DNA from 3 places in the Micromonospora sp. NPDC049201 genome. Region 1 is predicted to be linked to each of the others. Evidence: predicted binding sites of a transcription regulator. Region 1 holds the regulator's gene; each other region holds the start of a gene.
What was found. Region 1 encodes HrcA, which represses chaperone genes, less so after heat shock. Its sites were predicted from a motif close to GGTTNGCACNCTCNNNNNGAGNGTGCNAACC; they were not measured.
Positions count from the first base shown of each region.

Region 2: a site for HrcA is predicted at 5,840-5,870, ahead of groES (co-chaperone GroES). Genes of this name have one in related genera too.
Region 3: a site for HrcA is predicted at 5,507-5,537, ahead of groL (chaperonin GroEL). Genes of this name have one in related genera too.

Region 1 covers NZ_JBVJHM010000009.1:256,562-266,736, forward strand. Annotated here, with positions in the region: gene ACZ6O5_RS21415 (serine hydrolase domain-containing protein) at 1-208, opposite strand, end outside; gene ACZ6O5_RS21420 (histidine triad nucleotide-binding protein) at 212-556, opposite strand; gene ACZ6O5_RS21425 (SDR family NAD(P)-dependent oxidoreductase) at 594-1,355, shown strand; gene ACZ6O5_RS21430 (16S rRNA (uracil(1498)-N(3))-methyltransferase) at 1,477-2,211, opposite strand; gene dnaJ (molecular chaperone DnaJ) at 2,213-3,355, opposite strand; gene hrcA (heat-inducible transcriptional repressor HrcA) at 3,427-4,452, opposite strand; gene ACZ6O5_RS21445 (DUF4870 domain-containing protein) at 4,661-5,338, shown strand; gene hemW (radical SAM family heme chaperone HemW) at 5,381-6,604, opposite strand; gene ACZ6O5_RS21455 (enoyl-CoA hydratase-related protein) at 6,624-7,409, shown strand; gene ACZ6O5_RS21460 (hypothetical protein) at 7,564-8,424, shown strand; gene ACZ6O5_RS21465 (carbohydrate ABC transporter permease) at 8,494-9,324, opposite strand; gene ACZ6O5_RS21470 (carbohydrate ABC transporter permease) at 9,321-10,175, opposite strand, start outside.
Region 2 covers NZ_JBVJHM010000002.1:89,407-99,581, forward strand. Annotated here, with positions in the region: gene ACZ6O5_RS04080 (DUF5319 domain-containing protein) at 1-162, shown strand, start outside; gene ACZ6O5_RS04085 (helix-turn-helix transcriptional regulator) at 175-981, opposite strand; gene ACZ6O5_RS04090 (WhiB family transcriptional regulator) at 1,233-1,616, shown strand; gene ACZ6O5_RS04095 (molybdopterin-dependent oxidoreductase) at 1,916-3,520, opposite strand; gene groL (chaperonin GroEL) at 3,669-5,321, opposite strand; gene groES (co-chaperone GroES) at 5,392-5,706, opposite strand; gene ACZ6O5_RS04110 (THUMP-like domain-containing protein) at 5,962-7,188, shown strand; gene ACZ6O5_RS04115 (sugar ABC transporter substrate-binding protein) at 7,565-8,668, shown strand; gene ACZ6O5_RS04120 (ATP-binding cassette domain-containing protein) at 8,775-9,593, shown strand; gene ACZ6O5_RS04125 (sugar ABC transporter permease) at 9,590-10,175, shown strand, end outside.
Region 3 covers NZ_JBVJHM010000002.1:431,766-441,940, reverse strand. Annotated here, with positions in the region: gene paaN (phenylacetic acid degradation protein PaaN) at 1-1,258, shown strand, start outside; gene ACZ6O5_RS05880 (ATP-grasp domain-containing protein) at 1,402-2,352, shown strand; gene ACZ6O5_RS05875 (hypothetical protein) at 2,374-2,610, opposite strand; gene ACZ6O5_RS05870 (GNAT family N-acetyltransferase) at 2,731-3,246, opposite strand; gene ACZ6O5_RS05865 (cold-shock protein) at 3,470-3,673, shown strand; gene ACZ6O5_RS05860 (hypothetical protein) at 3,783-5,459, shown strand; gene groL (chaperonin GroEL) at 5,735-7,357, shown strand; gene ACZ6O5_RS05850 (hypothetical protein) at 7,427-7,645, opposite strand; gene ACZ6O5_RS05845 (GNAT family N-acetyltransferase) at 7,709-8,635, opposite strand; gene ACZ6O5_RS05840 (S8 family serine peptidase) at 8,669-10,175, opposite strand, start outside.

The DNA of each region.
Region 1 (10,175 bases):
TGACCAGCACCGCGGTGAACGTCTTGGTGACCGAGCCGATCCGGAAGACGCTCTCCGGATCGAGCGCGGTGTCGTTGCCGGTGCCGCCCACCGCGCAGGCCCAGACCGGCCGGTCGGCCCGGTGCAGCGCCGCCGACAGCGCCGGGACCCGCCCGTTCGCCTGGGCCCGCCGGGCCATCCGGTCGAGCCGGTCGGAGATCGAGGTCATGCGTCAGCGGCAGAGCATCGGGCCGAGTGGCGCGCCACCCAGCAGGTGGGCGTGCACGTGGAAGACCTCCTGGCCGCCGTACGGGCCGGTGTTGAACATGAGGCGGAACCCGTCCACGGTCAGGCCCTCCTCCTCGGCCACCAGGGCGGCGGTGTGGAGCACCTCACCGGCCAACGTGGGGTCGCCCTGGGCGAGGGTGGCCACGTCCGCGTAGTGCTCCTTCGGGATCACCAGCACGTGGGTGGGGGCCTTCGGGTCGATGTCCCGGAAGGCGAGGGTGGTGGCGGTCTCACGGACGATGGTGGCGGGGATCTCCCCGGCGACGATCCGGCAGAACAGACAGTCCATCGCAGCAGTGTAGGGAACGTCCGGCAGGATGGCCGACATGGCGGGACGGGCGGTACTGGTGACGGGGGCCTCGCGGGGCATCGGGCGGGCGGTGGCGCGGGCGTTCGCGGCCGGCGGCGACCGGGTGGCGGTCCACCACCGGGACTCGGCCGGGCTGGCCGAGGCGTTGCGCGCCGAACTGCCCGGCGACGGCCACGTGGTGGTCCGCGCCGACCTGGCGGACCCGGACGCCGTGCGGGCCATGGTGGACGAGGCGGCCCGGCTGCTCGGCGGTCTCGACGTGCTGGTCAACAACGCCGGCGTGTTCGGGCCGGCCGATCCGCCGCACCCGGTCTTCGAGAGCAGTTACGAGGAGTGGCGGACGCGCTGGCGCGAGGTGCTGGACACCAACCTGGTCGGCGCCGCCAACGCCGCCTGGTGCGCCGCCCAGCACATGCGGGAGCGGGGCGGTCGGATCGTGAACGTCTCCTCCCGGGGCGCGTTCCGGGGCGAACCGGCCAATCCGGCGTACGGGGCCAGCAAGGCGGGGATGAACGCGATGGCCCAGTCGCTCGCGGTGGCGCTGGCGCCGTACGGCATCGGGGTGGCCTGCGTGGCCCCGGGCTTCGTCGAGACCGACATGACCAACGAGCACCTGAAGAGTGAGCGCGGCGAGGCGGTCCGGGCGCAGTCGCCGTTCCACCGGGTGGCCCGCCCCGAGGAGATCGCCGCCGCGGTCCACTGGCTGGCCAGCCCCGACGCGGAATGGGCCGCCGGCACCATCGTCGACCTGAACGGCGCCTCCTACCTCCGCACCTGACGCCCCCACCCCCACCGGGGCGCGGTTTCACGGAAAGAGTGCCTATCCCGCCGCGAACAGCCCCTCTTTCCGTGAAACCGCGCGGCAAGAGGGGTGGGGGTGGGGTGAGGGGAGGTGGGGGTTACCAGCGGGGGAGGCGGGTGGAGAGGACGGCCAGGGCGGCTACGCCGGCGGTGGAGGTGCGCAGGACGGAGGGGCCCAGGCGGACGGGGCGGGCACCGGCCTCGCGGAACGCGGCCAGCTCCGGCTCGGCGATGCCGCCCTCGGGGCCGACCACCAGGACGATCTCGCCGGTCGACGGCAGCGCGACGGTGGTCAGCCGCTCGTCGGCCTCCTCGTGCAGCACGAAGGCGGCGCCGGCGCCGGCGATCCGGCGGGCCACCGTGGCGGTGGACTCGTCCGGGGCGCCGGCCACCACCGGCAGCCACGGGCGGCGGGCCTGCTTGGCGGCCTCCCGGGCGGTGGCCACCCACTTCTCCCGGGCCCGGACGCCCCGGTCACCGCGCCACTGGGCGACCGACCGGGACGCCGCCCAGGGCACGATCTCGTCCACCCCGACCTCGGTCATCGCCTGCACGGCCAGCTCACCCCGCTCGCCCTTGGCGATCCCCTGCACCACCACCAGCCGGGGGACGCACGCGTCGGCGTACCCCCGGGAGGTGACGCGCAGGTCGAGCGTGCCCCGGCCGACGGCGGTGACGACGGCGGCGGCGGTGCCGCCCCGGCCGTCGGCGAGCAGCAGTTCCTCGCCGACGCGCAGCCGCTGCACGGTGGCCGCGTGGTGGCCCTCCGGGCCGTCCAGCGTCACCGTGTCACCGGCGGGCAGCGCCTCGACCAGGAACAGCGGCGCCGACACCTCAGGCGTGCCCGTTGAAGGCGTCGCGCATCCGGGAGAAGAAGCCGCCCTGCTTGGTCAGCTCGGCGACCTCCTCGCCGCGGGTCTTGGCGAAGTCGCGCAGCATCCGCTCCTGGTCGGCGTCGAGCTTGGTCGGGGTCCGCACGTCCAGGTGGACGTAGAGGTCACCCCGGCCGGTGCCGCGCAGGTGCGGCACCCCGCGGGCGCGCAACCGCATCGTGCTGCCGGGCTGGGTGCCGGCCTTGACGTCGACGATCTCCTCGCTGTCCAGCGTCTTGATGGTCAGCCGGGTGCCGAGCGCGGCGGCGGTCATCGGCACCGTGACCCGGCAGTGCAGGTCGTCGCCCTTGCGGGAGTAGACGTCGTGGGTCCGCTCGTGGATCTCGACGTAGAGGTCGCCGGCGGTGCCGCCACCCGGGCCGACCTCGCCCTGCTGGGCCAGCCGGATCCGCATGCCGTCCTCGACGCCGGCCGGGATCTTGACGGTCAGCGAGCGGCGGGTCCGCACCCGCCCGTCACCGGCACAGGTCGGGCAGGGGTGCGGGATCGTGGTGCCGTACCCCTGGCAGACGGTGCACGGCCGGGCGGAGACCACCTGGCCGAGGAACGTCCGCTGCACCGACTGCACCTCACCGCGGCCACCGCACGCCTCGCAGGTGGCCAGGTGGGTGCCGGCGGCGGTGCCGGCGCCGGAGCAGGTGGTGCAGAGCACCGCGGTGTCGACAGTGATCGGCGCCTCGACGCCGAACGCGGTCTCGTTGAGGTCCAGCTCCAGCCGCAGGATCGCGTCGGCGCCCGGCCGGGTACGCGGCCGGGGACCCCGGCTGCCGCCCGCCGCGCCGCCGAAGAACGCGTCCATGATGTCCTGGAAGCCGACGAACGGGCCGGCGCCGCCCGGGCCACCCGCGCCCGCGCCCCCGCCGCCCGGGGCGAGCGGGTCGCCGCCCAGGTCGACGATCTGCCGTTTCCGGTCGTCCGAGAGAACCTCGTACGCGGCGTTGATGTCCTTGAACTTCTCCTGTGCCTCCGGGTCCGGATTGACGTCCGGGTGGTACTGCCGCGCCAACTTCCGGTAGGCACGCTTGATGTCGTCGTCGGAGGCGTCCCGGCTCACGCCGAGAATTCCGTAGTAGTCCCTGGCCACTGCGTCTGGTGTCCTCATGTTCGTCTCGCGTCGCCGGTCGCCGGCCGTTCCCGGCCGTCGGCCCTGACTGGTCAGTTCTGGGCCAGCAGTTCGCCCACGTAGCGTGCCACGGCCCTCACCATGGCGATATTGCCGGGGTAGTCCATCCGGGTGGGCCCGAGCACGCCGAGCCCACCGACGATCGTGGCACCCGGGCCGTAACCGGTGCTGACCACCGAGGCGGCCCGCAGATTGTCGATCTCGTTCTCGTCGCCGATGAGCACCCGGGTGGTGTTGCTCGGCTCGGTCTCGCCGATCAGCTTGAGCAGCACGACCTCCTCTTCGAGCGCCTCGAGGATGGGGCGCAGCGAGCCCTGGAAGTCGAGCAGGCCGCCCCGGGTGAGGTTGGCGGTGCCGGCCAGCGCGATCCGTTCCTCGGACCGCTCGACGAGCGTCTCCAGCAGCACGGTGGAGAGCGTCGTCATGGCCGGGCGCAGGTGCGGCGCGGACTCCTCGACAAGCGCCTGCACCAGCGGGGGCGTCTCGGCGAGCTGGCTGCCGACCAGTTTCTCGTTGACCAGCCGGCGCAGGTCGGTCACGTGTTCGGCGGGGACCGGGGCGGGCAGCTCGACCAGCCGCTGCTCGACCCGCCCGGTATCGGCGATCATGACGACCATCAGCCGGGTGGTGGAGATCGGCACCAGCTCCAGGTGGCGCACCTTGGACCGGGCCAGGCTCGGGTACTGCACCACGGCCACCTGCCGGGTGAGCTGGGCCAGCAGCCGGACCGTGCGGTGCACCACGTCGTCGAGGTCGACGGCGCCGACCAGGAAGCGCTCGATCGCCCGGCGTTCGGCCGGGCTGAGCGGCTTGACCCGGGAGAGCCGGTCGACGAAGAGGCGGTAGCCACGGTCGGTGGGCACCCGGCCGGCGCTGGTGTGCGGCTGCCGGATGTAGCCCTCCTCCTCCAGCACCGCCATGTCGTTGCGCACGGTCGCCGGTGAGACGCCGAGCTGGTGCCGCTCGACCAGGGCCTTGCTGCCCACCGGTTCCTGCGTGGCGACGTAGTCCTCGACGATGGCGCGCAGCACGGCGAGCTTGCGGTCGTCGAGACCCATCTCCCCACCTCCTGACGCACCTCGGCCGGGTGACGCGCGGCATCCGGCGGGCAACTGGCACTCGACTGTAGCGAGTGCCAGTCTACGTCGGCAGCCCCGCCGACGCGATGATCAGCGCCGGACCTCGGATGCGGTCCGGCGCACAGTACGGCGCGTCGAGGCCGAACAGCCCTGGTGCCGCTTGCCCCCGGGACCTACCGTGACGTCCATGACTGAACCTCCTCGCCCTCCCGGAGCGGGGGACCCCGGCCCCCAGCCCGACCCGTTCCCGCCGTCGGCGCCGTACGGCTCCTCGCCTGCCGACGAGCCCCCCACCGCACCACTGTCCGGGGCGCCGGGCGGGGGCGGCTATCCCCCGCCCGGCGGTTATCCGCCCCCGGGCGGCCAGCCTCCGCCGGGTGGCTATCCCCCGCCGGGCGGCTACCCCCCGCCCGGTGGTGACACGCCGGGCTACGGCGCGCCCGGCGGCGGCGCCCCGGGCTACGGCGCGCCGGGCGGCGGCTACCCCGCCGGCGGCTCCTACGGCCCGCCGGCCGGCTACGCCAACAACGACGACAAGACCTGGGCCCTGGTGGCGCACTTCGGCGGCGCGGCCGGAATGCTGATCGGCGGCGGCGTGCTGGGCTGGGTCGCGCCGCTGGTGGCGCTGCTGGCCCGGGGCAACCAGTCCCCGACCGTACGGGCGCACGCGGTCGCCGCGCTGAACTTCCAGCTCATCTGGTCGATCATCGCGCTGGTCGGCTGGATCCTCACCTGCATCCTGATCGGCCTGGTGATCGGCTTCGGCGCCATGATCGTCGGCATCATCTTCGGCATCCTGGCCGGCGTGAAGGCCAACGAGGGGCAGCTCTACCGCTACCCGATGTCGGCCAGCCTGATCAAGTGACAGCCGCCGGCCGGTCCCGCGCGGCGGGGCCGGCCGGACCGGTCAGGGCAGCAGGTCGCGGACCACGCCGTCGGCCAGCAGTCGACCGCGCAGCGTGAGTACGGCGCGACCGTCCGCGTAGGCGTCGGCGTCCAGCAGCCCGCCGGTCCGGGCCCGCTCGGCACCGACCCGGCCGGCCTCGTCCAGCACGTCCAGCGGCAGCCCGGAGTCGAGCCGCAGCCGCAGCATCACGTCCTCCATGTGCTGCTCGTCAGCGGTGAGCCGTTCCCGGGCCAGCGCCGGCGAGGCGCCGCCGGCCAGCCGCTCCGCGTACCCGGCCGGGTGCTTGACGTTCCACCAGCGCACGCCGCCGACGTGGCTGTGCGCCCCCGGGCCCAGGCCCCACCAGTCGGCGCCGGTCCAGTAGAGCAGGTTGTGCCGGCACCGGGCCGCCTCGGAGCGGGCCCAGTTGGAGACCTCGTACCAGGAGAAACCGGCCCCGTGCAGGGCCGCCTCCGCGGCCAGGTAGCGGTCCGCCGCCACGTCGTCGGAGGGGTACGGCAGCTCGCCCCGGCGCATCCGCGCGGCCAGCCGGGTGCCGTCCTCCACGATCAGGGCGTACGCGCTGACGTGGTCCACGCCGGCGTCGACCACCTGGGTTAGCGAGGCGGCGAAGTCGTCCGCGGTCTCCCCCGGCGTGCCGTAGATCAGGTCCAGGTTGACGTGGTCGAACCCGGCGTCGCGGGCCTCGGCGGCGGCGGCGGTGGCCCGGCCCGCGCTGTGCCGCCGGTCGAGCACGGCGAGCACGCCCGGCGCGGCGGACTGCATGCCCAGCGAGATCCGGGTGTAGCCGGCCGCCCGCAGCGTCTTCAGCGACTGCGGGGTGACCGACTCGGGGTTGGCCTCGGTGGTCACCTCGACGTCGGCGGCCAGCCCCCAGGTGCGGTCGACGGCGTCCAGGATCCGGGCCAGGTCGTCGGCGGGCAGCAGGGTGGGTGTGCCGCCGCCGACGAAGACGGTGTCCACCCGGGGCGGCGGGGAGTTGCCGAGCACCCGGCCGGCGAGCGCCAGCTCGGCCAGCACGCTGTCGGCGTACGTCTCCCGGCTCACCCCGCCGCCCAGCTCCGCGGCGGTGTACGTGTTGAAGTCGCAGTAACCGCACCGGCTGGCGCAGAACGGGACGTGCACGTACACGCCGAAGCCGCGGGCGCCGACGGCGCGGCGGGCGGTGGCGGGCAGCGACCCGTCGCGCGGGACGGGTTCGCCTTCTGGAAGGACGCCGGGCATGGCCACTAGTGTGCCCGGCATGACCTCTCCGGACGCTCTCGTACGGGTCGCCACGGCCCGTGGGGTGACCACCCTCACCCTGGACAGCCCGCACAACCGCAACGCGCTCTCCACGCCGCTGATGACCGAGCTGCTGGCCGGGCTGGCCGCGGCGGTCGCCGACGACACGGTCCGGGCGATCGTGCTGGACCACACCGGCCCGGTCTTCTGCTCCGGCGCCGACCTGAAGGAGACCGCCGCCGCGTACGCCAGCGGGACCGTGCCGGCCGGCATGCTCGGCGACGTGCTGGTCGCCGTGCGGGAGTGCCCGAAGCCGGTGCTGGCGAAGGTGGCCGGGCCGGCCCGGGCCGGCGGGCTGGGCCTGATCGCCGCCGCTGACCTGGTGGTCTGCGCCGAGGAGGCGACGTTCGCGTTCACCGAGGTCCGGATCGGCGTGATCCCGGCGGTGATCTCGGCGACCGTGCTGCCCCGGCTGAGCCCGCGGGCCGCCGCCGAGCTGTACCTGACCGGGGAGACGTTCGACGGCCGGCGGGCCGCCGAGATCGGCCTGGTCACCGCCGCCGTGCCGGCGGACGGGCTGGACGCCGCCGTGGAGCGCTACCGCGTGGCGCTGGTGAAGGGCGCGCCGAAGGCCCTCGCCGGGGCGAAGGAGCTGCTGCGCCGGCCGGCCGCCACCGACCTGCGGGCGGAGATCGCCGCGTTGGCGGCGCTCTCCACCGGGTACTTCCTCTCCGACGAGGGGCGGGAGGGGGTGCTCGCGTTCCGCGAGAAGCGTCCGGCGGCGTGGGTGCCCACCGGCGAATAGCAGGCGGGGCCCCCGGTTGACGCCTCCGGTACAGGCGGGGCCCCCGCTTGACAGCGACCCGTCACGGGGCGGTGACGCGGCGGCGAGCAGGCCGGTCGGCCGAGCCGGAAAGTGGGACGGGCGACGTACGCTGGGCGGACTGTCAGGACAGGGGGTGCGGGTGCGGACGCGACCGGCGATCGTGGCATCTGGTGTGGTGGTGTGCGTGCTGGCCCTGCTCGCGATCTGGTTCGTGACCAAGCAGTTCGGTCACCACCTGCGGCTGCCGCTGGCCAGCCGGACCTGCACCGTCCAAGCCGACGGCGAGGTGGTGCTGGGCGCCGACCAGATGGCCAACGCGGCCACCATCGCCGCCATCGGCGTGCAGCGCCAGATGCCCGAGCGCGCGGTGGTGGTGGCGCTGGCGACCGCCTACCAGGAGTCGCACCTGCGCAACATCGCGCACGGCGACCGGGACTCGCTCGGCCTGTTCCAGCAGCGCCCGAGCCAGGGCTGGGGCACGCCGGAGGAGATCCAGGACCCGCGCTACGCGGCCCGGAAGTTCTACGCCGCGCTGAAGAAGGTCAAGGGCTGGGAACGGATGCGGGTCACCGAGGCCGCCCAGCGGGTGCAGCGGTCGGCCTACCCCGAGGCGTACCAGAAGTGGGCGGACGAGTCGGAGGTCCTCACCCGCGCGCTGCTCGGCCAGGCGACCGGCGCGGTGGCCTGCACGGTCGGTTCGACTCCGACGCTGCGGGGCCCGGCCGCCGCCAGCGCGGTGCTGGAGGGTCTGACGCTGGACTGGGGCCTGCCCCGCCTGACCGCGGCGACGACGCTGACCGGGCTGACCGTGCCGGCCGGTGACGACCGGGACGGCTGGCGCTACGCGCACTGGCTGGTCTCGCACGCCGACGACAACGGCGTGAAGCGGGTCCGCTTCGGCAGCCTGGAGTGGACCGCCGAGCAGGGCACCTGGGGCCGGGTGAAGGGTGACCCGGCGACGCAGGTGCTGGCCGAGGTCTTCGCCGACACCTGAGCCAGCACCTGAGCCGGCGACGGGCCGCCGGCGTCCCGCCGACGGCCCGTCATCGAGGTCGACCGGGGATCAGCCCTTCACCGCGCCGGCGACCAGCCCGGAGACCATCCGGCGCTGGACCAGCAGGAAGAAGATGATCACCGGCAGCGTGAACAGCGTGGACGCGGCCATCACCGAGCCCCACGCGGTGTCGTCCCGACCGAAGAAGAACGTCATCGCCACCGGCAGCGTGTACCGCTGCTGGTCGTTGATGAACGTCAACGCGAAGATCAGCTCGTTCCAGGCGGTGATGAAGGAGAAGATGCTGGTCGCCACCAGGCCGGGCGCGACCAGCGGGAACAGCACCTTGCGGAACGTCTGCGCCCGGCTGGCCCCGTCGATCGCGGCGGCCTCCTCCAGTTCCTTCGGCACCGCCGCGACGAAGCCGCGCAGCATCCAGACCGCGAACGGCAGCGAGAAGCCGAGGTAGGTGAGGATCAGGCTGGGTAGCGTGTTGTAGAGGCCGAGCCGCTGGATCATCAGGAACAGCGGGATGACAAGCGCCTCCAGCGGGATCATCTGCACCACCAGGAGCAGGATCAGGAAGCTGGTGCGCAGTTTGAACCGGAACCGGGCCACCGCGGTCGCGGCGAGCAGTGCCACCAGCCCGCTCAGCAACACGGTGGCCACCGCGACCAGCACGCTGTTGAGGAAGAAGTCGAGGAACGTCACGCCGGGGATCAGGTTGCCGGTGAGGATCTCCCGGTAGTGCTCCAGGGTGGGCTCCGCCGGCACCGGGCGCGGCGTGGCCGAGAAGATCTCCCGGTTGGGCTTCAGCGACGTCGCGATCATCCAGTAGACGGGAAACGCGGCGAAGAGCGCGACCAGCAGGCCGGCGCCGTTGAGCGCGATCTTCTTCACGACTCGTCCTCCTGCTTGAGCACCATGCGGACGTACAGGGCGGTCACCGCGAGCAGGATCACGGTGAGGATGACGGCGATCGCCGAGCCGAGGCCGTACTTGGGTGGCGGCGAGAACGCCTCCGCGTACGAGTAGATCGACAGCATGAACGTCGACCGGTCCTGGGTGCCGCCGGCCAGCACGAACTGCTGGGTGAAGACCTTGAAGTCCCAGATCGTGGAGAGCACCACCAGGATGCCGAAGACCGGCCGGAGCATCGGGAAGGTGACCGACCAGAAGACGCGCCACGGCCCGGCGCCGTCGACGCGGGCCGCCTCCTGCAACTCGGTGGGCACGCTCTTGAGCCCGGCCAGCACGCTCACCGCGATGAACGGGAACGAGTGCCAGACCACCACCAGCGTCAGGATGCCGAAGAACAGCAGCGGGTCGTTGAACCAGCCGTAGCCGGTCCAGTCGCTACGCCCGAACAGCGTCGTGGAGAGGCCGTCGGGCAGCTTGTTGAACAGCCAGGTGACCAGGCCGCTCGTGTCGTCGAAGATCCACTTCCAGACGATGGTGCCGGTCAGCGCCGGGGTGGCCCAGGCGAGCATCACGCAGCTCGCCACGAACGTGGCCATCTTCTTGCCGAGCCGGTTGAGCAGCAGCCCGACCAGCGTGCCGAGCACCATGGTGAGCGCCACGTTGGCGAACGCGAAGAGCACGGTGTTGCGCAGCACGGTCCGGAAGAACGGGTCGCCGAGGATCTGCGCGTAGTTGGCCAGGCCGACCCAGGGCCACTCGCGGTCCCCCCGGAGCTGCCGGACGCTGTCCAGCTTGTAGAAGGACATCATCACGACCTGGCCGAGCGGCCA
Region 2 (10,175 bases), on a different contig from region 1:
GGCAACCTGCGCCACCTGCTGAACTCCGGGCGTCCCCGGGTGCACGAGCCGGCCTACGACCCCGACCCCGACCACTACGTGAGCTGGGACTACGCCCGCGGCTACGCGGACGGCGTGCACGACACGCTCACCGAGGGCACGGACGACGCCGCGTCGGAGTGAACCCGGCCGGGCTCAGGCGACCAGGCCGGCCCGAAAACCGGCGGCCACGGCGTGCGCCCGGTCCCGCGCGCCGAGCTTGCGGAACAGCCGCCGGGCGTGCGTCTTGACGGTGTCCTCGGAGACGAACAACTCCCGCCCGATCTCCGCGTTGCTCTTGCCCTCCGCCATGCCGAGCAGCACCTGAAGCTCGCGCTCGGTGAGCCCGACCGCGCTGCGCGGGGTCCGTGCCGGGCGCTGGCCGGCGCCGGGCGGGGGCGTCTCCGCCCCCTCGGCCGCCGGGTCGTTGGCGTCCTCGCCACGCTGGACCGGCACCATCGTGGGCAGGCCCGCGGGGTCCGTCGCCGGCCAGCCCGGGCCCCCCGGGGTACGCCCCGGCGCCGCCGGCCGGGTCGGCCCGCCGACCGCCGCCGCGTCCCGGGCGGTGTCGGCCACCCGGTGCCGGTTCGCCCGTCCCGGGGCGGAGAGCAGCAGTAGCGCCTTGGCCACCGCGCTGGTCAGGTCGTGGTCGGCGTTCTGGATCAGGCCCCGCGCCCCGGCACTGATGGTGGCCGCCGCCGACTCCGACTCCTCGGCGCCGAGCAGCAGCACCGCGGCCTGGGGGGCGCGGGCGAGCACCCGCCGCACGAACCCGGCGCTGTCCGGCCGGGTCAGGGCGGTGTCGGCCAGCACGACGTCGACCGGACGCTCGGCGAGCCGCAACATCACCTCGGGATCGGAGACAGCCGTCCGGACGGCGCCGGCCAGCCCGAGCCGCGCTGCCGCGGAGGTCAGATGCTGGGCTGCCAGTGGGGTCCGAACGCAGATCAGAACGCTTCGCACTGTGGTCTCCTCTCCGACTCAGAGCAGACCACGTGCGGGTCGGGTCGGGAGGGGGTTCCGAGCAATCATCCGAACTTTTCCGACAGATAGGGCATATGCCACCGAGTGTCCGAGGTTTTCGATCACAGATGTGTGAGCCGGGGACAGCTCGGGTACCGACTGCTTCATCCGGAACCGGCATCCCGCGCGGACCGCCGCCCGGTAGCTGGCCACAACATTCTCCGCGGTGCCGCGCGGGAGGAGGGGTGCTGATGTCGAACGTACGTAGGCTGCCTGGACCCATCGTCGACCTCTGGGACTGGCAGCGGCTCGGCGCGTGCCGGGGCCGCGACAGCGCCCAGTTCTTCCACCCCGACGGCGAGCGCGGCTCGTCCCGCCAGCGCCGCGAGACCGGCGCGAAGACGGTCTGCCGCGCCTGCCCGGTGCGCGCCGAGTGCGCCGCGCACGCCCTCGCCGTCCGCGAGCCGTACGGCGTCTGGGGCGGCTTCAGCGAGTCCGAGCGGCTGCGGCTGCTCGCCCTCGGCTGGGAGGACCTGGCCGACCGCCGGCAGGCCCGGGTCGACATCGCCCGTCTCGAGGCCCGCCTCGGCCGCCCGCACAAGACCGCCGTTCCGGACCAGCGCAAGGTCGCCTGACCCGCGCACTTCCTCGACGCCGCGCCCCGCACCTCCGGGGCGCGGCGTCGTGTCGTGGTGTCGGCCGCCCCACCTCCCGGCCCGACCCGCTGAACAGGTTCCTCTTCGACGCCTTTCGAGCTGATGGCAGAAACGACTCAGGCGGGCAGCGAGTCCGCCCCCGACCACCGGGAACCAGGCGACGGCTGTCCGCCGCCGGCCGGCGGTCGGGTGAGTCGTTTCTGCTATCAGCTCGAAAGGCGAGTGCGAGCAGACGCCGGCTGCTCGGCGTCCCCGCAGCGACCCGGCGGCGAGCGGTTTCAGCCGACGGTCACCGGGACGGTGTGCCAACCGGTCGCGCCGTCCGGGGCCACCGGGCTGCGCTGCTCCGGCTGCGTCTCGCCGGCCGCGTCGGTGGCGCGCACCTGGAGGCGGTGCTCGCCCGGGGTGGCGTCCCAGCGCCACGACCACTGGACCCAGGTGTCCGACGACACGGCCGGGGCCAGCGTCGCCTCCCGCCAGGGGCCGTCGTCGACGCGTACCTCGACGCGGCGGACGCCCCGGTGCTGCGCCCACGCCACCCCGGCGACCGTCACCGGGCCGGCGGCCGGACGGCTGCGGGCGCGGGGCGTGTCGATCCGGGACTGCGTCTTGACCGGGCCCTGGGCGGACCAGCCGCGCGGCACCCAGTACGCGTCGAAGTCGGCGAAGCTGGTCAGCTCCAGCTCGGTCAGCCACTTGCACGCCGAGACGTACCCGTAGAGGCCGGGCACCACCATGCGGACCGGGAAGCCGTGCTCGATCGGCAGCGGCTCGCCGTTCATCCCGACCGCGAGCAGCGCGTCCCGGCCGTCGCGCAACACCGACGTGGGGGTGCCGCAGGTCCAGCCGTCGACCGCGCGCCCGACCACCTGGTCCGCGCCCTCCTCCGGGTCTGCCTCGTCCAGCAGTTCCCTGAGCGGCACGCCGAGCCAGCGGGCGTTGCCGATCAGGTCGCCGCCCACCTCGTTGGAGACGCAGGCCAGCGTCACGTAGCGCTCCACCATCGGCCGGGCCAGCAGGTCGTCGAAGCTCAACTCGATCGGGTTACGGACCCGGCCGTGGATGCGCAGCTTCCAGGTGACCGGGTCCACCTGCGGCACCACCAGCGCCGTGTCGATCCGGTAGAACTCCCGGTTCGGCGTGACGTAGGGGGCGAGCCGGGGCAGGGACAGGTCCGCGCCGGCCGGCACCGGCGAGGCGGGCGCCGCCGGCGCGGGCAGTGTCACCGCCTGCCGGGCGGCCGAGACGCCCCGCCGCCCGGCGAGCCAGTGCCCACCCAGCCCGGCCACCGCCGCGGCCCCGGTCAGCAGGCCGGCGCCGCGCAGGAACCGGCGCCGCGACTCCAGGTCCCCGCGCTCCAGCGGCTCCCAACCGCCCGGGTTGTCCTCCTCACGCGCGAGCGCGGCGGCCACCGGAGACTGCGGCAGGGTGGCCGCCGGGCCGCGGTCCGGTCGCAGCGGGCCGGCCACGAAGGCCCAGAGCGTGAGCCCGCCGAGCGCGCCGCCGGCCAGGGCGGGCAGCGCGTCGAACCCGTCCGCGCCGGCCCGGGTCAGCGCGGCGACGACACCGAGCACGGCGAACGCGGCGATGCCGGCCAGGCCGACCACCAGCCGTCGGGCCGCCGCCAGGCCGAGCAGCGCCGCGAAACCGGCCAGCAGCAGCGCCGTCCCGACCAGCAGGGCGATCTTGTCGTACGTGCCGAAGACGTCGATGGCGAACTGCTTGAGCGGCTCGGGCACCAGGTCGACCACGAGGCCGCCGACGGCGATCAGCGGGGCGGACCGGGGACCGGTCAGGACGGCCACCGGCTCGGCGACGCCGAGCGCCACCACGGCGGCGACGACACCGGACACTGCCGCGTGGCGGCGGGAGATCGTGCTCACCCGACCCAGTCTGGTCGACCGGTCGGGCCGGCCGCCAATTCCGTCAGCGTTCCGTAAGCGATACGGCCGGGCCGTCAGCGGCCCGAACAGGCGTCAGGGCACACCGCCGGCTCGGCGGTGTGCCCTGACGTCGGGCGTACTCCTCGGGTCAGAAGCCCGGGCCGTGCTGGTGGCCGTGGCCATGGCCGTGGCCGTGGCCGTGGCCACCGCCGGCGGCCGACTCCGCCTCGGCCGGCTTCTCCACGACCAGACCCTCGGTGGTGAGCAGCAGGCCGGCGATCGACGCGGCGTTGGAGACCGCGTTCCGGGTCACCTTCACCGGGTCGAGGATGCCGGACTTGGCCAGGTCGACGTACTCGCCGGTGGCGGCGTCGAGGCCGTGGCCCCACTCCTGGCCGACGACCTTCTGCACCACCACGTAACCGTCGTGGCCGGCGTTCTGGGCGATCCAGCGCAGCGGCTCGACGAGCGCCTTGCGCACGATCGAGACGCCGACCTTCTCCTCACCGGTGAAGCCCAGGTCGTCGTCGAGCACCGGCAGGATCTGGGCCAGCGCGGCGCCGCCGCCCGGGACCGTACCCTCCTCGACCGCGGCCTTGGTCGCGGCGATGGCGTCCTCGATGCGGTGCTTGCGCTCCTTCATCTCGACCTCGGTGGCCGCGCCGACCTTGATCACCGCGATGCCGCCGGAGAGCTTCGCCAGCCGCTCGGCCAGCTTCTCCCGGTCCCACTCGGAGTCCGAGGCCTCGATCTCCTTGCGGATCTGGGCGACCCGGTCGGCGACCTCGGCGGACTGGCCGCCGCCGTCGACGACGGTGGTGTTCTCCTTGTCGACCACGACGCGGCGGGCGGTGCCGAGCACCTCCAGGCCGACCTGGTCGAGCTTGTAGCCCAGCTCCGGGGCGACCAGCTCGGCGCCGGTCAGGATCGCCATGTCCTGCAACATCGCCTTGCGACGGTCGCCGAACCCGGGGGCCTTCACCGCGCAGACCTTGACGGTCTTGCGGATGGCGTTGACCACCAGCGTGGACAGCGCCTGACCCTCGACGTCCTCGGCGATGATGAGCAGCGGCTTGCTGTTCTGGAGGACCTTCTCCAGCAGCGGCAGCAGCTCCTCGATGGCCGAGATCTTCTGCGTGGTGATCAGGATGTACGGGTCCTCCAGGACCGCCTCCTGCCCCTCCACGTCGGTGACGAAGTTCGGCGAGATGAAGCCCTTGTCGAACTGGAGACCCTCGGTCACCTCCAGCTCGGTGGTGAGCGCGGAGCCCTCCTCGACGGTGATCACACCGTCGCGGCCGACCCGCTCCATCGCCTCGGCGATCAGCTCGCCGATCGTGGCGTCCTGCGCGGAGATGGTCGCGACGTGCGCGATCGACTCCTTGCTGGCGACCTCGACGGCCTTGCCGAGCAGCGCCTCGGAGACCTTGGCGGCCGCCGCGTCGATGCCCCGCTTCAGGCCGGTCGGGTTGGTGCCGGCGGCCACGTTGCGCAGGCCCTCCCGGACCATGGCCTGGGCCAGCACGGTGGCGGTGGTGGTCCCGTCGCCGGCGATGTCGTTGGTCTTGGTCGCCACCTCCTTGACCAGCTGCGCACCGAGGTTCTCGTACGGGTTGGTGAGCTCGATCTCCTTGGCGATGGTCACGCCGTCGTTGGTGATCGTGGGTGCACCGAACTTCTTGTCCAGGACGACGTTGCGCCCGCGCGGGCCGAGGGTGACCTTGACCGCGTTCGCGAGGGCGTTGACACCGTGCTCGAGCAGGTGCCGGGCGTCATCCGAGAAGCTCAGGATCTTTGCCATCAGTATCCCTTCGAAGCGACGTTGCCCCGGCCCGGCGAGCCGGACCGGGGCAACGACACTGATCGGTTGCTTACTTCTCGATGACCGCGAGGACGTCGCGGGCGGAGAGCACCAGGTACTCCTCGCCGGCGTACTTGACCTCGGTGCCGCCGTACTTCGAGTAGAGGACGGTGTCGCCGACCTTCACGTCGACCGGCACGCGGTTGCCCTTGTCGTCGATCCGGCCCGGGCCGACAGCGAGGACGGTGCCCTCCTGCGGCTTCTCCTTGGCGGTGTCGGGGATCACGATGCCCGAGGCGGTGGTGGTCTCGGCCTCGTTCGCCTGCACCACGATGCGGTCCTCGAGCGGCTTGATCGCAACCTTGGTCGCGGTAGTCACGGGCATACCCTCCTGGGGTACTTGGTGTCGTTGCCGGTCGACACGCCGACCGGCGTCAATCTGCCACATGCCACCGGGCGGGGCCGTCGTCGCGGGTGCCGGTCCGCCTGGCGTTCAACGCTCGGGCACCGGGCCCGGGCGTTGGCACCCTCAGGGTGAGAGTGCTAATCGCAGGTTATTCCTCGGCTAGCACTCCGTCAAGGAGAGTGCCAGCGCGTCGCCCGTCGTGTCGCCTCCGGGGCGGGTCGGGAGAATGGGCGGATGGATCTCGACCAGCTCACCGCGCTGCGTACCCCCGAGGGGTCGGCCGCGCTCGCCGCGGCGGAGCGGGTGGCCGGCGGCGACCCGCTGGCGGCGGCCGCCGCGCTGCGCTCGGCCGGGATCCCGAGCGGGCTCGCGGCGGCGGCGCTGACCCAGGCGGAGCTGCGCCGCCGGGCGGTCGGCAAGTTCGGCACGGCGGCGGCCCGGATGTTCCTCACCCGCCCCGGGCTGGAGCAGGCCACCCGCCGGGCGGTCGCCGACCGGCGGGCGGCCCGGCTGCGCGCCGCGGGCGTGACCACGCTTGCCGACCTCGGGTGCGGGCTGGGCGCCGACGCGCTCGCCGCGGCCCGCGCCGGCATCCGGGTGTACGCGGTGGAGGCCGACCCGGTCACCGCCGCGATGGCCGCCGCGAACGCCGAGGCCGCCGGGCTGGCCGGACTGGTCACTGTCGAGTGCGGCGACGCCACCGCGTTCGACGTGACCCGGGTCGACGGGGTGTTCTGCGACCCGGCGCGGCGGCGGGCCGGCACCGGGCGGCGCATCTTCGACCCGAACGCCTACTCGCCGCCGTGGGACTTCGTCACCGGGCTGGCCGCACGCGTGCCGCGCACCGTGGTCAAGGTGGCGCCCGGCCTGGACCACGCGCTGATCCCGGCCGGCGCCGAGGCGGAGTGGGTGAGCGTCGACGGCGACCTGGTGGAGGCCGCCCTCTGGTGCGGCCCGCTGGCCGGCGTCCCCCGCCGCGCCACCCTGCTCCGGGAGAAGGAGGGGCCCCCTCCTAACGCCTCCGGTAGAGACGGGGCCCCCTCTCACCACCTCACCGGCAGCGGCGCCGACGAGGCGGAGGTGGGCGCGGTGCGGCGGTTCTTGTACGACCCCGATTCGGCGGTGGTACGCGCGCACCTGGTCGCGGAGCTGGCCGCCGACCTGGACGCCACGCTCGCCGACCCGTCGATCGCCTACCTGTACGCGGACACGGCACACCCCACCCCGTTCGCCCGCTGCCTGGAGATCGCCGACGTGCTGCCGTTCTCGCTGAAGCGGCTGCGCGCCCTGCTGCGGGAGCGCCGGGTCGGCCGGGTGGAGATCCTGAAGCGGGGTTCGGCGCTGGAGCCGGAGAAGCTGCGCCGTGACCTGCGCCTGGCCGGCGACGAGGCGGCCAGCCTGGTGCTGACCCGGGTGGCCGGCGCGCCCACCGTGCTGATCGGCCGCCCGGCCTCCGGCTGAGCGGCCCGTTCCGGCTCGCCGACGGGCGGCGGTCGGGCTAGCTTGACGCTCACGGCGGGACAGGGCACTCCGGCGATCGTGCTGCTGACCAGTACGTCTCGGCCGGTCGCCGCGGCCTCCAGGTGCAACTCGCACCGGCCGATCCGGTGGCGCTGACCGGGCCGTGACCGCCCCGATCGCGGCCGGCTGAACCGGACGCTGGGAGCGTTTCCGCAGCCGGTGTCCGCCAGGTGACAACCGCGTTGCTGAATTGTTACCGCCGCCAACAAACTTCTGACCTCGGCACTCTTGCGGAGCGCGGGAAGCGCGGAATACGTTGCCGGACACAACAAAACACCGTCAACAACTCCCCCACCCCCCGAAAGGACCCGTGCACATGCGCAAGGGCTTCCTCACCTTCGCGGCCGTCAGTCTCCTCGCGACCGGCAGCATGGCCGCCTGTGGAGACAGCGGCGATTCCTCCGACAAGGCCGGCGGTTCGAACGACAAGAAGCCGAAGATCGGCGTGATCCTGCCGGACAGCAAGTCCTCCGCCCGCTGGGAGGGCGCGGACCGCAAGTTCCTCAAGGCGGCGTTCGACGCGGCCGGCGTCGAGTCCGACATCCAGAACGCGCAGAACGACAAGACCGCGTTCCAGACCATCGCCGACCAGATGATCACCAACGGCGTCAACGTGCTGATGATCGTCAACCTGGACTCCGGCACCGGCAAGGCCGTGCTCGACAAGGCCAAGTCGCAGGGCGTCGCCACGATCGACTACGACCGGCTGACCCTGGGCGGCTCCGCCCAGTACTACGTCAGCTTCGACAACGAGGCCGTCGGCAAGCTCCAGGGCGAGGGCCTGAGCAAGTGCCTGACCGACAAGGGCGCCAAGAACCCGTCGATCGCGTACCTCAACGGCTCGCCGACCGACAACAACGCCACCCTGTTCAAGAACGGGTACGACTCGGTGCTCAAGCCGAAGTTCGACTCGAAGGAGTACACCAAGGTCGCCGACGACTCGGTGCCGGCGTGGGACAACGCGCAGGCCGCCACCATCTTCGAGCAGCAGCTCACCAAGGCCAACGGCAAGATCGACGGTGTGCTGGCCGCCAACGACGGTCTCGGCAACGCGGCCATCTCGGTGCTGAAGAAGAACAAGCTCAACGGCAAGGTCCCGGTGACCGGTCAGGACGCCACCAAGGAGGGTCTGCAGAACATCCTCGCCGGTGACCAGTGCATGACCGTCTACAAGGCCGTCAAGAAGGAGGCGGACGCCGCCTCCGAGCTGGCCATCGCACTCGCCAAGGGCGAGCGGAAGGACACCGGCCAGACCGTCAAGGACCCGGAGGGCAACCGGGACGTCCCGGCCGTGCTGCTGGAGCCGAAGGCCATCTACAAGGACAGCGTCAAGGACGTCGTGGCCGACGGCTACATCACCAAGGACGAGCTCTGCACCGGTGCGTTCACCAAGCTCTGCACCGACGCCGGCGTGAGCTGACCCACCCCGCCTCAGGCGGCGCCGCCCGGCACGGGACGACTCCCGCGCCGGGCGGCGTCCACGCCGGACGGGATCCGAGACCTCCCTCCGCCCAAAGGAGACCCCCGTGTCCGCAACCCCCCTGCTGGAGCTACGCGGGATCGACAAGAGCTTCGGTCCCGTCCAGGTGCTGCGTGACGTCGCCTTCGCCGCGCACCCCGGCGAGGTGACCGCGCTGGTCGGCGACAACGGCGCCGGCAAGTCGACCCTGGTCAAGTGCATCAGCGGCATCTACCCCACCGACGCCGGCGAGTTCCTCTTCGACGGCCGACCGGTGAGCATCAGCAGCCCTCGGGACGCCGCCGCGCTCGGGATCGAGGTCGTCTACCAGGACCTGGCACTCTGCGACAACCTCGACATCGTGCAGAACATGTTCCTCGGCCGGGAGAAGCGCAGCGGCATCGTGCTCGACGAGCCGACCATGGAGCAGATGGCCGCCGAGACGCTCGCCGGCCTCAGCGTCCGCACCGTGAAGTCGCTGCGCCAGCACGTGTCCAGCCTCTCCGGCGGTCAGCGGCAGACGGTGGCCATCGCCAAGGCGGTGCTCTGGAACAGCCGGCTGGTCATCCTGGACGAGCCGACCGCCGCGCTCGGCGTCGCGCAGACCGCCCAGGTGCTGGAGCTGGTCCGCCGGCTGGCCGACAACGGCCTGGCCGTGGTGCTCATCTCGCACAACATGAACGACGTCTTCGCCGTCTCCGACCGGATCGCGGCGCTCTACCTCGGCCAGATGGTCGCCCAGGTGAAGACCACCGACATCACCCACTCGCAGGTGGTCGAGCTGATCACCGCCGGCCGCTCCGGCGGCCTCGGCCTCGCCGGCGAACCGGGCAGCAACGGCACCGGCGCCGCGCCCGCCGACACCACCCCAGGAGCCGTCCGATGACCGCCACCGTCGTGAAGAAGGAAGGCCCGGCCGGCGCCGCCCCGGCGCCGACCGTGGGCAGCCACGTGAACAACTACTGGCGCCGGGTACGCGGCGGCGACATCGGCGCGCTGCCCGCCGTGGTCATGCTGGTCGTGCTCGCGGTGGGCTTCTCGATCGCCCGCCCGTCGTTCTTCACGGCCGGCAACCTCGCCAACCTGTTCACCCAGGGCGCCGCGGTCACGCTGATCGCGATGGGTCTGGTCTTCGTGCTGCTGCTCGGCGAGATCGACCTCTCCGCCGGGTTCGCCAGCGGCGTCTGCGCGGCGATCCTGGCCAACACCGTCACCGTGCTCGGCTACCCCTGGTACGTGGCGGTGCTGGCCGCCGTCGTCACCGGCGTGGTCATCGGCGTCGTGCTCGGCCTGCTGGTCGCGAAGGTCGGCATCCCGTCGTTCGTGGTGACGCTCGCCGGCTTCCTGGCGTTCCAGGGCGTCGTGCTGACGCTGATGGACGAGGGCGCGAACATCGCGGTCCGCGACGACGTGCTGGTGGCGATCGCCAACCGCAACATCTCCCCGGTGCTGGGCTGGGCGCTGGCCG
Region 3 (10,175 bases), on a different contig from region 1:
CAGCGGGCAGGCGTTCGTGATGGCGTTCCAGGCCGGCGGCGCGCACGCGCTGGACCGGGCGCTGGAGGCGGTCGCCTACGCGTACGCCGAGATGAGCCGCCACCCGGGGACGGCCGGCTGGGAGAAGGCCGCCGGCAAGGGCGACCCGCTGCGGATGACCAAGACGTTCCACGTGGTGCCGCGCGGGGTGGCGTTGGTCATCGGCTGCAACACGTTCCCGACCTGGAACTCGTACCCCGGGTTCTTCGCATCGCTGGTCACCGGCAACCCGGTGGTCGTGAAGCCGCACCCGCGCGCCGTGCTGCCGCTGGCGATCACCGTGAAGTACGCCCGCCAGGTGCTCGCCGAGGCCGGCTTCGACCCGAACCTGGTGCAGCTCGCCCCCGAGGCGGACGGCGAGAAGCTCGCCTCGACGCTGGCCCTGCACCCGGCCGTGAAGATCGTCGACTTCACCGGCTCCACCGAGTACGGCGACTGGCTGGAGGCGAACGCCCGGCAGGCCGCCGTCTACACCGAGAAGGCCGGCCTGAACACGGTGGTGATCGACTCCACCGACGACTTCGCCGGGCTCTGCCGCAACCTGGGCTTCACGCTCACGCTCTACAGCGGCCAGATGTGCACCACCTCGCAGAACCTGCTCATCCCGCGCGACGGCATCGAGACCGACCAGGGGCACAAGAGCTTCGACGAGGTGGCCGCCGGGATCGCCGGCGCGGTCGCCAAGCTCACCGCCGACCCGGCCCGGGGCGTGGAGCTGACCGGCGCGATCGTCAACGACGGGGTGCTGGAGCGCCTCGACGAGGTGACCAAGGTCGGCGAACCGGTGCTGGAGTCCCGCACCGTTGAGCACCCGTCCTTCCCGGGCGCCGTGGTGCGTACGCCGACCGTCGTCAAGCTGGACGCCGGCGACACCGCGACGTACGCGCGGGAGTGGTTCGGGCCGATCTCGTTCGCCATCGCGACCGACTCGACCGAGCACAGCCTGCGCATCCTGCGCGAGACGGTGGGGGAGAAGGGCGCGCTGACCGCGGCCGTCTACTCCACCGACGAGGCCGTGCTGGACGCGGCCGAGGCGGCGGCGATCGACGCCGGCGTGCACCTGTCCTGCAACCTGACCGGTGGCGTGTTCGTCAACCAGTCGGCGGCGTTCTCCGACTTCCACGGCTCCGGCGCAAACGCGGCGGCCAACTCCGCCCTGACCGACGGCGCCTACGTGTCCAACCGCTTCCGCGTGGTCCAGTCACGCCGCCACGCATGAAAGGCGGGGCCCCTTCTTAACGCATCCGGTAGAGAAGGGGCCCCCTCTCAACGGTGATCCTGCGACCGGCCGGCTCTCGCCGCCGATACGGACAAAAGTAATATAGTTGCTTTGTCGCGTGTTGTCGGACGAGGGGCGTAGGGGTGCGTCACAACCGGATCGTCATCCTGAGCGAGGCGGGTGACCTGCACGCCCTCGCGGTGGCTGGCGCCCTCAACGCCTACCCGGACACCCGCTGCCAGATCGTCGAGACGGACCGGCTGTCCGGTTCGGACTCTTTCTCCTGGTCCCACCGCGACCGCGGCGACTGCGTCCTGCCCGGCACGGACGGCGAGATTTCCGTCCAGGACATCGACGTCATCTGGTGGCGTCGGGTGAACACGCCGCAGAAGGTCCCGCCGGAGATCGACGACCCGGCACACCTGGCGGTGATCCAGAGCAACTGTCGGGCGGCGTTGCGCGGCGTCCTGGAGGCGGAGTTCCGTGGCACGTGGGTGAGTGAGCCGCACGCCACCGACGCCGCGGACAACAAGATGGCGCAGTTGCGGGCCGCGGGCCGCGCGGGATTTCGGATACCACCCACGTTGGTGAGTCAGGATCCGGCCCGGATCCGCGACTTCTGTCAGGCGATGGATCACCGGGTGGTGGTCAAGGCGGTGCAGGGTGCACGCGGCGCGGGCGGCCTCATCACGGGCATGGTGACCGAGGAGATCCTCGCGTCGGAGGAGTCCATGCGGCTCTGCCCTGCCATCTACCAGCGGTACGTCCCCGGCAGGTTCCACGTGCGGGCGCACTGTTTCGGCGATCAGGTCCACGCCGCGCTGCTCGACTCGGAGCGCTTGGACTGGCGGATCGACCATACGACGCCCATGAAGCCCTGGGACACGCCGCCCGAGGTGCTGGCGAAACTGCGGTCGGTACTGCGGCTCCTCGGCGTACGCATGGGGATCGTCGACCTCAAGCTGGACGAGGACGGGCAGCCGGTGTGGTTGGAACTGAACCCCCAGGGCCAGTTCCTGTTCGCCGAAGCCGGAGCCGGGTTGCCGCTGACGGAGCTGCTGGCGCAGTTTCTGCGCCAGCAGGCCCCGGCGTGAGGCAGCGCCACGCGTCGATGGCTACGCGGCCAGGGTGTCACAGTCGCAGGCGTCCTCGATCGCTGTCCCGGAACCGCAGAACGAGACGGTGGGCAGCGAGCCGCTCCGCATCTCCGCCCGTAGGCCCAAGCGCTTGAACAGCATGTCCTCCCACTCACTGAGCTCCTCGTTGGGAACGACGCGGTATTGGTCCGGCGAGAACATGAACACGACCGGCATGGGCTTGGTGGCTTGCGTCTTCTGAGCCATCTCGATCACGATCCTCCGATGTCGCGTAGAAAGGACATAGATACCGTAAGAGACAATCTTCTTCGACTGGGAAAATATCGACGGTTTGGTCGTCCGCACCGCACCGCACCGCACCGCACCGCACCGTGCTCAGGCGGGGCGGCGCATCTGGAGTTCGCGCAGGACGGGCAGCCGGGGGTGCGGGACGCGTACCCCGGTGTCGGTGAAGCCCAACTTGCGGTAGGCCCGGCAGGCGCGGTCGTTGCCGACCACCACCTCCATCATCAACTCGGGCCGCCCGCAGGCCCGGGACCAGGCCGCCACCGCGTCCACCAACCCGGCCAGCAGCCCGGTGCCCCGGCGAGCCGGGGTCACGTAGACCGCGTAGACGAGCGTCAGGCCCGGCTCGTCCGGGGCGGCGATGCCACCGGCGTGACCGACCAGGCGGGCGTCCGCCTCGGCGACGAACTGGGCGACCTGGTCGCCGCGCGAGACCGTCGCCACCCGGGCCGCGAAGTCCGCGTGCGAGCGGGCGGCGGCCTCGGCCACCGTCTCCAGGAAGGCCAGCGGGCTGTCGGCCAGCATCTCCAACCGGAGCGCCCGCATCCGGGCGGCGTCCTCCGGACGGATCCGCCGGACCGTGGGCGGGACGGGCGCGCTGGTCATGCCGCATACATACCGGACCGGGTCGGAGCGGGCGCGTCCGGGTGCCGTACCGCGCCCGGAATATGCCCGATTTGTGGTCGTGCGCGGTCGTCACTCCTCGTGTAGCGTGCGATTTCGGTCACCGATTCAGCGGCCCTCGCCGATCGCCGAAACCGGTGCGCCGCCGGTGCCGGTCCGCCGGTCTCCGGGTGTTGGGACGCCGCGCAGAGTGAGGAAGTGCACCGTGGCACAGGGCACCGTGAAGTGGTTCAACTCCGAAAAGGGCTACGGCTTCATCGCCGTCGACGGCGGTCAGGACGTCTTCGTCCACTTCTCCGCGATCGAGATGGACGGCTACAAGGCTCTGGACGACGGCCAGCGGGTCGAGTTCGAGATCGCCCAGGGCCAGAAGGGTCCGCAGGCCGAGCACGTCCGCCTCATCGCCTGATCGCTGCCGGCCGTCGCCCGCGGCCGAACCACCCCGACCGGGGCTGCGATGCCGCCCCGCACCGTGGAAGATCATGAGCCGTTCCAGCCGTTGCCGCTGAGGAGGGCCCATGTCCGACCTGCCCCCGTCGGGTTCCACCGAGCCGGTGCCCCCGGCCGACCCGGCCCGGCCCACGCCGCCCGCCGGGCCGGTGCCGGAGCAGTCGGGTCCGTCCGGGTCGCAACCGCCCGCCGGGCCGGTGCCGGACCAGTCCGGACCGCAGCCGCCCGCTGCCGGTCAGCCGCCCGCCGGGCCGGTGCCGGAGCAGTCCGGGCCGTCCTGGCCGCAACTGCCCGCCGCCGGTCAGACGCCCGCCGGTCAGCCGCCCGTCGATCCGTGGGCTGACCTGACCACCGCCGATCGGCCGTACTCGGCCCCGCCTGCCGGCTGGCCCCACTCGGCCCCGCCTGCCGGCTGGCCCGCGCCGGAGCCCGCGCCGCCCGGTTGGCCCGCCACGCTGGACGTCCCGTCGGGCTGGTCCGCGCCGGGCTCCGCCCCGGGGGCGCCGAGCCTGCCTGGTACCCCGCCGCCCGGTTGGCCCGCCGCCCCGCCTTTCCCGCCGGGCGGGCCCGCGCCGGGCTCCACGCCACCTGCCGGCTGGCCCTGGCCCGCCGCCGGGCCGGCGCACCCGGGCCAGCCGATGCCGGGCGCGGCGCACCCGGGCCAGCCGATGCCGGGCGCGGCGCACCCGGGCCAGCCGATGCCGGGCGTGCCGTTCCCGGGCCAGCCGATGCCGGGCGCGGGGTATCCGGGCCAGCCGATGCCGGGTGCGGCGTTCCCGGGTCAGCCGATGCCGGGCGTGCCGTATCCGGGTCAGCCGATGCCGGGTGCGGTCTACCCCGGGCCGCCGATGCCGGGCGCCGCATATCCGGGGCACCCGGGGTCCGGGGTTTGGTACCCCGGTCTCGATCCGCAGGACCCGCTGGTCACCCCGCCGTACGCGGGCGTCGGGGGATGGTTCGCGCGGTGCGTCGGCGCGGTGCGGCGGGGGTGGCGGCAACTCCTGCCGATCGTGCTGCTCACCCAGGGCGTCCCGGCGGCGGTGATCTCCGTACTCTCGCTCTTTCTGGTTCCCACCGACGAGATGGCGACCGGCCCGGACGGCGCGCCGGTGCTGCCGGACGGCTATCTGGAGCACATGTTCGTGTTCTACGGCGCGGTCCTGTTCGCCGCGTTGGTCTTCGGTCCGCTCCAGGCGCTCGGCTGGGGTGCGGGCACCTGGGTGGTCGCCCGGCAGGCGGCCGGCGAGCCGGCCGGCCTCGGCGGGGCGCTCCGGTACGGCGTGCGGCGCGCGCTCGGCCTCTGGGGCTGGACGATCGTCGTCTCGCTGCTGATCACGGTCGGCGCCTGTCTCTGCCTGCTGCCCGGCATCTACGCCGGGTTCGCGGTCGCGTTGTTCGGGCCGGTCTACCTGTTCGAGCGGCAGGAGCCGGTCGGGCGGGCCTGGCGGATGTTCCACAACCGTTTCGGCATGGTGCTGGGTCGGGTGGCGCTGGTGGCGTGCGCGCTGGTCGCGGCTGTCGTGCTGGACGCCGTGATGGGTGCGGTGAGCGGCGCGGCGTTCGGCACCGATCCGATGTCCGGGCCGGGCACCGCGGTCGGGGCAGTGACGTTGGCCGTGGTGGGTGCCGCGCTGGCCGCGCCGGCCTATCTCGCGCAGCTCGTCGGGCTGGTCGTCGCGTACGCCGAGCAGCGGGCCCACGAAGGCCCGGTGAACGCGGCCCGGCTGGCTGCGGAACTCGGCTGAGCGGTGCGGTCGTGCTTGCACTCGGCTAGGGAGAGTGCTAAACAAGTCATTGGCACTCGCGTACGGTGAGTGCCAATGGTCGGGGCGGTAGGGCCACGGCCGCGTCGGTGCCCGCAGGGGTGCCGGAGCGGAACGGGGCCGGTCGTCGCGGGCTGTCCGGCCCGACCGAGGAGGACGTCGTCGTCGCCAGGTGGCGACGTCCCCAAGGTGCGTACACCAGACGGCCCATCCGGGCATCCCGGGTGGCCCGTGAGTGTCCAGGAGGACAACGCCGTATGGCCAAGATGATCGCGTTCGACGAAGAGGCGCGCCGCGGCCTCGAGCGGGGCATGAACCAGCTCGCCGACGCCGTGAAGGTGACGCTCGGACCCAAGGGCCGCAACGTCGTGCTCGAGAAGAAGTGGGGTGCCCCCACCATCACCAACGATGGTGTGAGCATCGCCAAGGAGATCGAGCTCGAGGACCCGTACGAGAAGATCGGCGCCGAGCTGGTCAAGGAGGTCGCGAAGAAGACCGACGACGTCGCCGGTGACGGCACGACGACGGCGACCGTCCTGGCCCAGGCCCTGGTTCGCGAGGGTCTGCGCAACGTAGCCGCCGGCGCCAACCCGATGGCCCTGAAGCGGGGCATCGAGACCGCCGTGGCCAGCGTCTCGGAGGAGCTGCTCAAGCTCGCCAAGGACGTGGAGACCAAGGAGCAGATCGCCTCCACCGCCTCCATCTCCGCCGGTGACAGCACCGTCGGTGAGATCATCGCCGAGGCGATGGACAAGGTGGGCAAGGAAGGCGTCATCACCGTCGAGGAGAGCAACACCTTCGGCCTGGAGCTTGAGCTCACCGAGGGCATGCGCTTCGACAAGGGCTACATCTCCGCCTACTTCATGACCGACCCGGAGCGTATGGAGGCCGTCTTCGACGACCCGTACATCCTGATCGTCAACAGCAAGATCTCGTCGGTGAAGGACCTGCTCCCGATCCTGGAGAAGGTCATGCAGTCGGGCAAGCCGCTGCTGATCATCGCCGAGGACCTGGAGGGCGAGGCCCTCGCCACGCTGGTGGTCAACAAGGTCCGTGGCACCTTCAAGTCGGCCGCCGTCAAGGCGCCGGGCTTCGGTGACCGCCGCAAGGCCATGCTCGGCGACATCGCCATCCTCACCGGTGGCCAGGTCATCAGCGAGGAGGTCGGCCTCAAGCTGGACGCCGTCACCCTCGACATGCTGGGCCGCGCCCGCAAGGTCGTGGTGACCAAGGACGAGACCACCGTGGTCGACGGCGCCGGTGACGCCGAGCAGATCCAGGGCCGGGTGAACCAGATCCGGGCCGAGATCGACAAGAGCGACTCCGACTACGACCGGGAGAAGCTGCAGGAGCGTCTGGCCAAGCTGGCCGGCGGTGTTGCGGTGATCAAGGTCGGCGCGGCCACCGAGGTCGAGCTGAAGGAGCGCAAGCACCGCATCGAGGACGCCGTCCGCAACGCGAAGGCCGCCGTCGAGGAGGGCATCGTCCCGGGTGGTGGCGTCGCGCTGGTGCAGGCCGGCAAGACCGCCTTCGACAAGCTGGACCTGGCCGGCGACGAGGCGACCGGCGCGCAGATCGTCAAGATCGCGCTGGACGCCCCGCTGCGGCAGATCGCCGTCAACGCCGGCCTTGAGGGTGGCGTCGTCGTCGAGCGGGTGCGCAACCTCGACCCGGGTCACGGCCTCAACGCCGCGTCCGGCGAGTACGTGGACCTGCTGGCCGCCGGCATCATCGACCCGGCCAAGGTGACGCGTTCCGCGCTGCAGAACGCCGCCTCGATCGCCGCGCTGTTCCTCACCACCGAGGCCGTCGTGGCGGACAAGCCGGAGAAGGCCCCGGCCGCCCCGGCTGGCCCGGGTGGCGGGGAGATGGACTTCTGAGTCCAGCTCCACCCAGTACGCCGACAGGGGGCGGGCCGCGTCAGCGGTCCGCCCCCTGTCGCGTGTGCGTCAGGTGGGCAGTGGGCGTTGGTTGCGTCGCTTGTGCGCCCGGTCGTACGGCGGCAGCAGCCGCCTCGGCTCGTCCACCGGTTGCCGGGGCTCCTCCACGGCCGGCTGGTCCGCCGCGTCCTGCTCGGCGTCGCCCACGTCGAGCCGTTCGGTGGGCAGCTCGCCGCTCTGGCGCCGGCCCGCTGCCGGGTCGTCGGTCCGTTCGTTCTCCGTGGTCATAACGGGCCTCCTCTGCCCCTCGAACGGTAGGGGCCGGTCGACAGACGTGGAGGGGGAACGGCGTTATGCCCCGTTGATGGCTTTCCGGTAGAGGAAGAAGACGCGCTCGATCCGGGCCCCGACCGCGTTCGAGTAGAACGGCACCGGGCCGACCCAGCCGATCTGCGCCTCGGTGATCCCGGCCGCCGCCTGGTCGCGGAGGCAGCGGCGCAGCAGCACCCCACCGATCCCGGAACCCTCGGCCGCCGGGGCGGTGCCCATCGGCCCGAACCAGCTCGGCCGCGCCGACCCGTACGCGGCGAACCCGAGGATCTCGCCGTCCCGCTCGGCCAGGTGGGTGCCCGCGTCCGGGCGGCCCACCGAACCGGCCAGCTCACCGTCCCAGACGCCGCCGAACGTGGCGCGGGCGAACGCTTCCAGCGCCGGCAGGTCCGTGGGTACGGCCCGGCGTACCGTCACGCCCCGCTCGGCCAGCCGCCGCTCGGTGGTCTCGGTGGGGCGCAGCGCCGCCGACCCCTCGGTCAGCGAGGCGGTCATGTTCCAGGCGGTCCGGTCCTGCCGGTACCCGAGCCGCAACGCGGCGCAGACCGCCGGCGTGTAGCGGACGTCGATGCCCGGCCACGCGTAGTGCGGCGGATTGCCGGCGAGCAGCACCTCGGACGCGCCGAGCGCGGCCAGCCGGGCCTCCGCGCCGGCCAGCAGCGCCGCGCCGATCCCCTGGCGGCGGTGCGCCGGGGCCACCGTGACCAGGTCGACGTGACCGAGCCGCGGATCGGTCACCGACCGGGACCCGACCAGCACCCCGACCAGCGTGCCGTCGCGGACCGCGCCGAGCAGCAGTACCGGCCGGTCGGCCGCCGCCCGCACCGCCAGCGTGGCCACCACGGCCGGTGCCTCGGCCGCGTCCTCCGGCAGGTCCAGCGCCCGCCGGCAGAGCGCGACGACCTCGGGCAGGCGGTCCGGACCCAGCTCGATGATCTCCACGTCCATGGTCGCCGACCCTAGGCCATTCCGGCAGGGTTGTTAACCGTTCCGCGCCGCCCGCACCGCCGCGTACGCGTCGACCAGGCCGGCGCCGACCAGGTCCCGGGTGCCGCCGCAGGTGGTACCGGCCGGGGCGGTGGCCGGCGTGGCGGTCTCGGTGAGGATCCGGCGGGTCCGAGCCAGGTCCCCGACCAGCGCCGGGTTCGCCGACCACATCAGTGCCACCACGCCGGCCACCTGCGGTGTCGCCATCGAGGTGCCGTCCAGGGTGGCGTACCCGCCGCCGGGGAACGCCGACGGCACCGCCGCGCCGGGCGCCACCAGGTCGGGCTTGGGAGCCTCCCCGGTCGGGCCCCGGCTGGAGAACTCGGTGAGCCGGCGGGCCCGGTCGACCGCGCCGACCGTGAGCACGTCCGGGTACGGCGCCGGCGGGTCGACGATCGACCCGCAGTTCGGGCCGGTGTTACCGGCGGCGGCCACCACCAGGATGCCGGCCGCGGCCAGCGCGGCGGTCGCCGGGCGCAGCGCCCCCGGATCGCAGCCCTCCAGCGGCGGGCAGCCCCACGAGTTGGTCAGCACGTCCGGCGCACGCCGCGGCCGGCCGTCGGTCAGCGGGTTCCCGCCCGGCGGGAACGGCGCCAGCATGAACTGGAGGCAGTCGAGGTAGCGGGCCGGGCTGCCGAGGTTGCGGTCCAGGTTGACGCAGCCCACCCAGCTCGCCCCGGGCGCCACCCCGATCCCGTCGCGGCCCACCGCGCTGCCGAGCGTGTGGGTGCCGTGGCCGCCCCGGTCGGCCGGCGTGCGGCGGTGCTCCCACGGGTCGTACCAGGAGTCGTCGCCGCCCCGGAACCCGGGTGCCAGCGCCGGATGCCGGCCGTCCACCCCGGAGTCGGAGCTGCCCACCACCACGCCGGCGCCGGTCACGCCCAGCTCCGACCAGACCCGGTCCGCGCCGATCAGCGACACGTTCCAGGTGGGACCGGTCGGCGCCGGGGTGTCGCCGCGGGCCGGCGGTGCCGCCGCGGGCAGCGGACGCGGGCGCTGGTCGACGAGCACCCGGGCCACCTCGGGCCGGCCGGACAACCACGCCCGGAGGGCCGGCCCGCCGTCCGTGGAGATGGCGTTGACCAGGTAGTACGGCGTCGGGTTCAGGCGCAGCCGGGTCAGCGTGCGGCGCAGGTCGCCCTGCGTGCGGTCGGCGGTCGCCACCAGCCGCCGGTAGACCTCGGCGGCCCGCGCGTCCCGCCCCGCCCGGCCCGGCGCGCCGGCCGGCAGGCCGCTCAGGTCCGCCTGCTCGCGCAGCACCACCAGCAGCCGCTCGCCGTACAGGCCCGGCTGGCCGGGGACCACGTACACCACCGCCACGGCGGCCAGCAGGGCCCCGGCGGCCAGCCCGGCCACCCCCCGCCGGGGCACGCCGGCGTGGCGACGGGCGAGCAGCACGGCGTACCCGACGGCGAGCAGCACCGCGACCGCGAACGCCGCGCCGGTGCCCACCGCGACCCAGAACGGCACGTCGCGACTGCTGGCCAGCAGCAGCGTGATC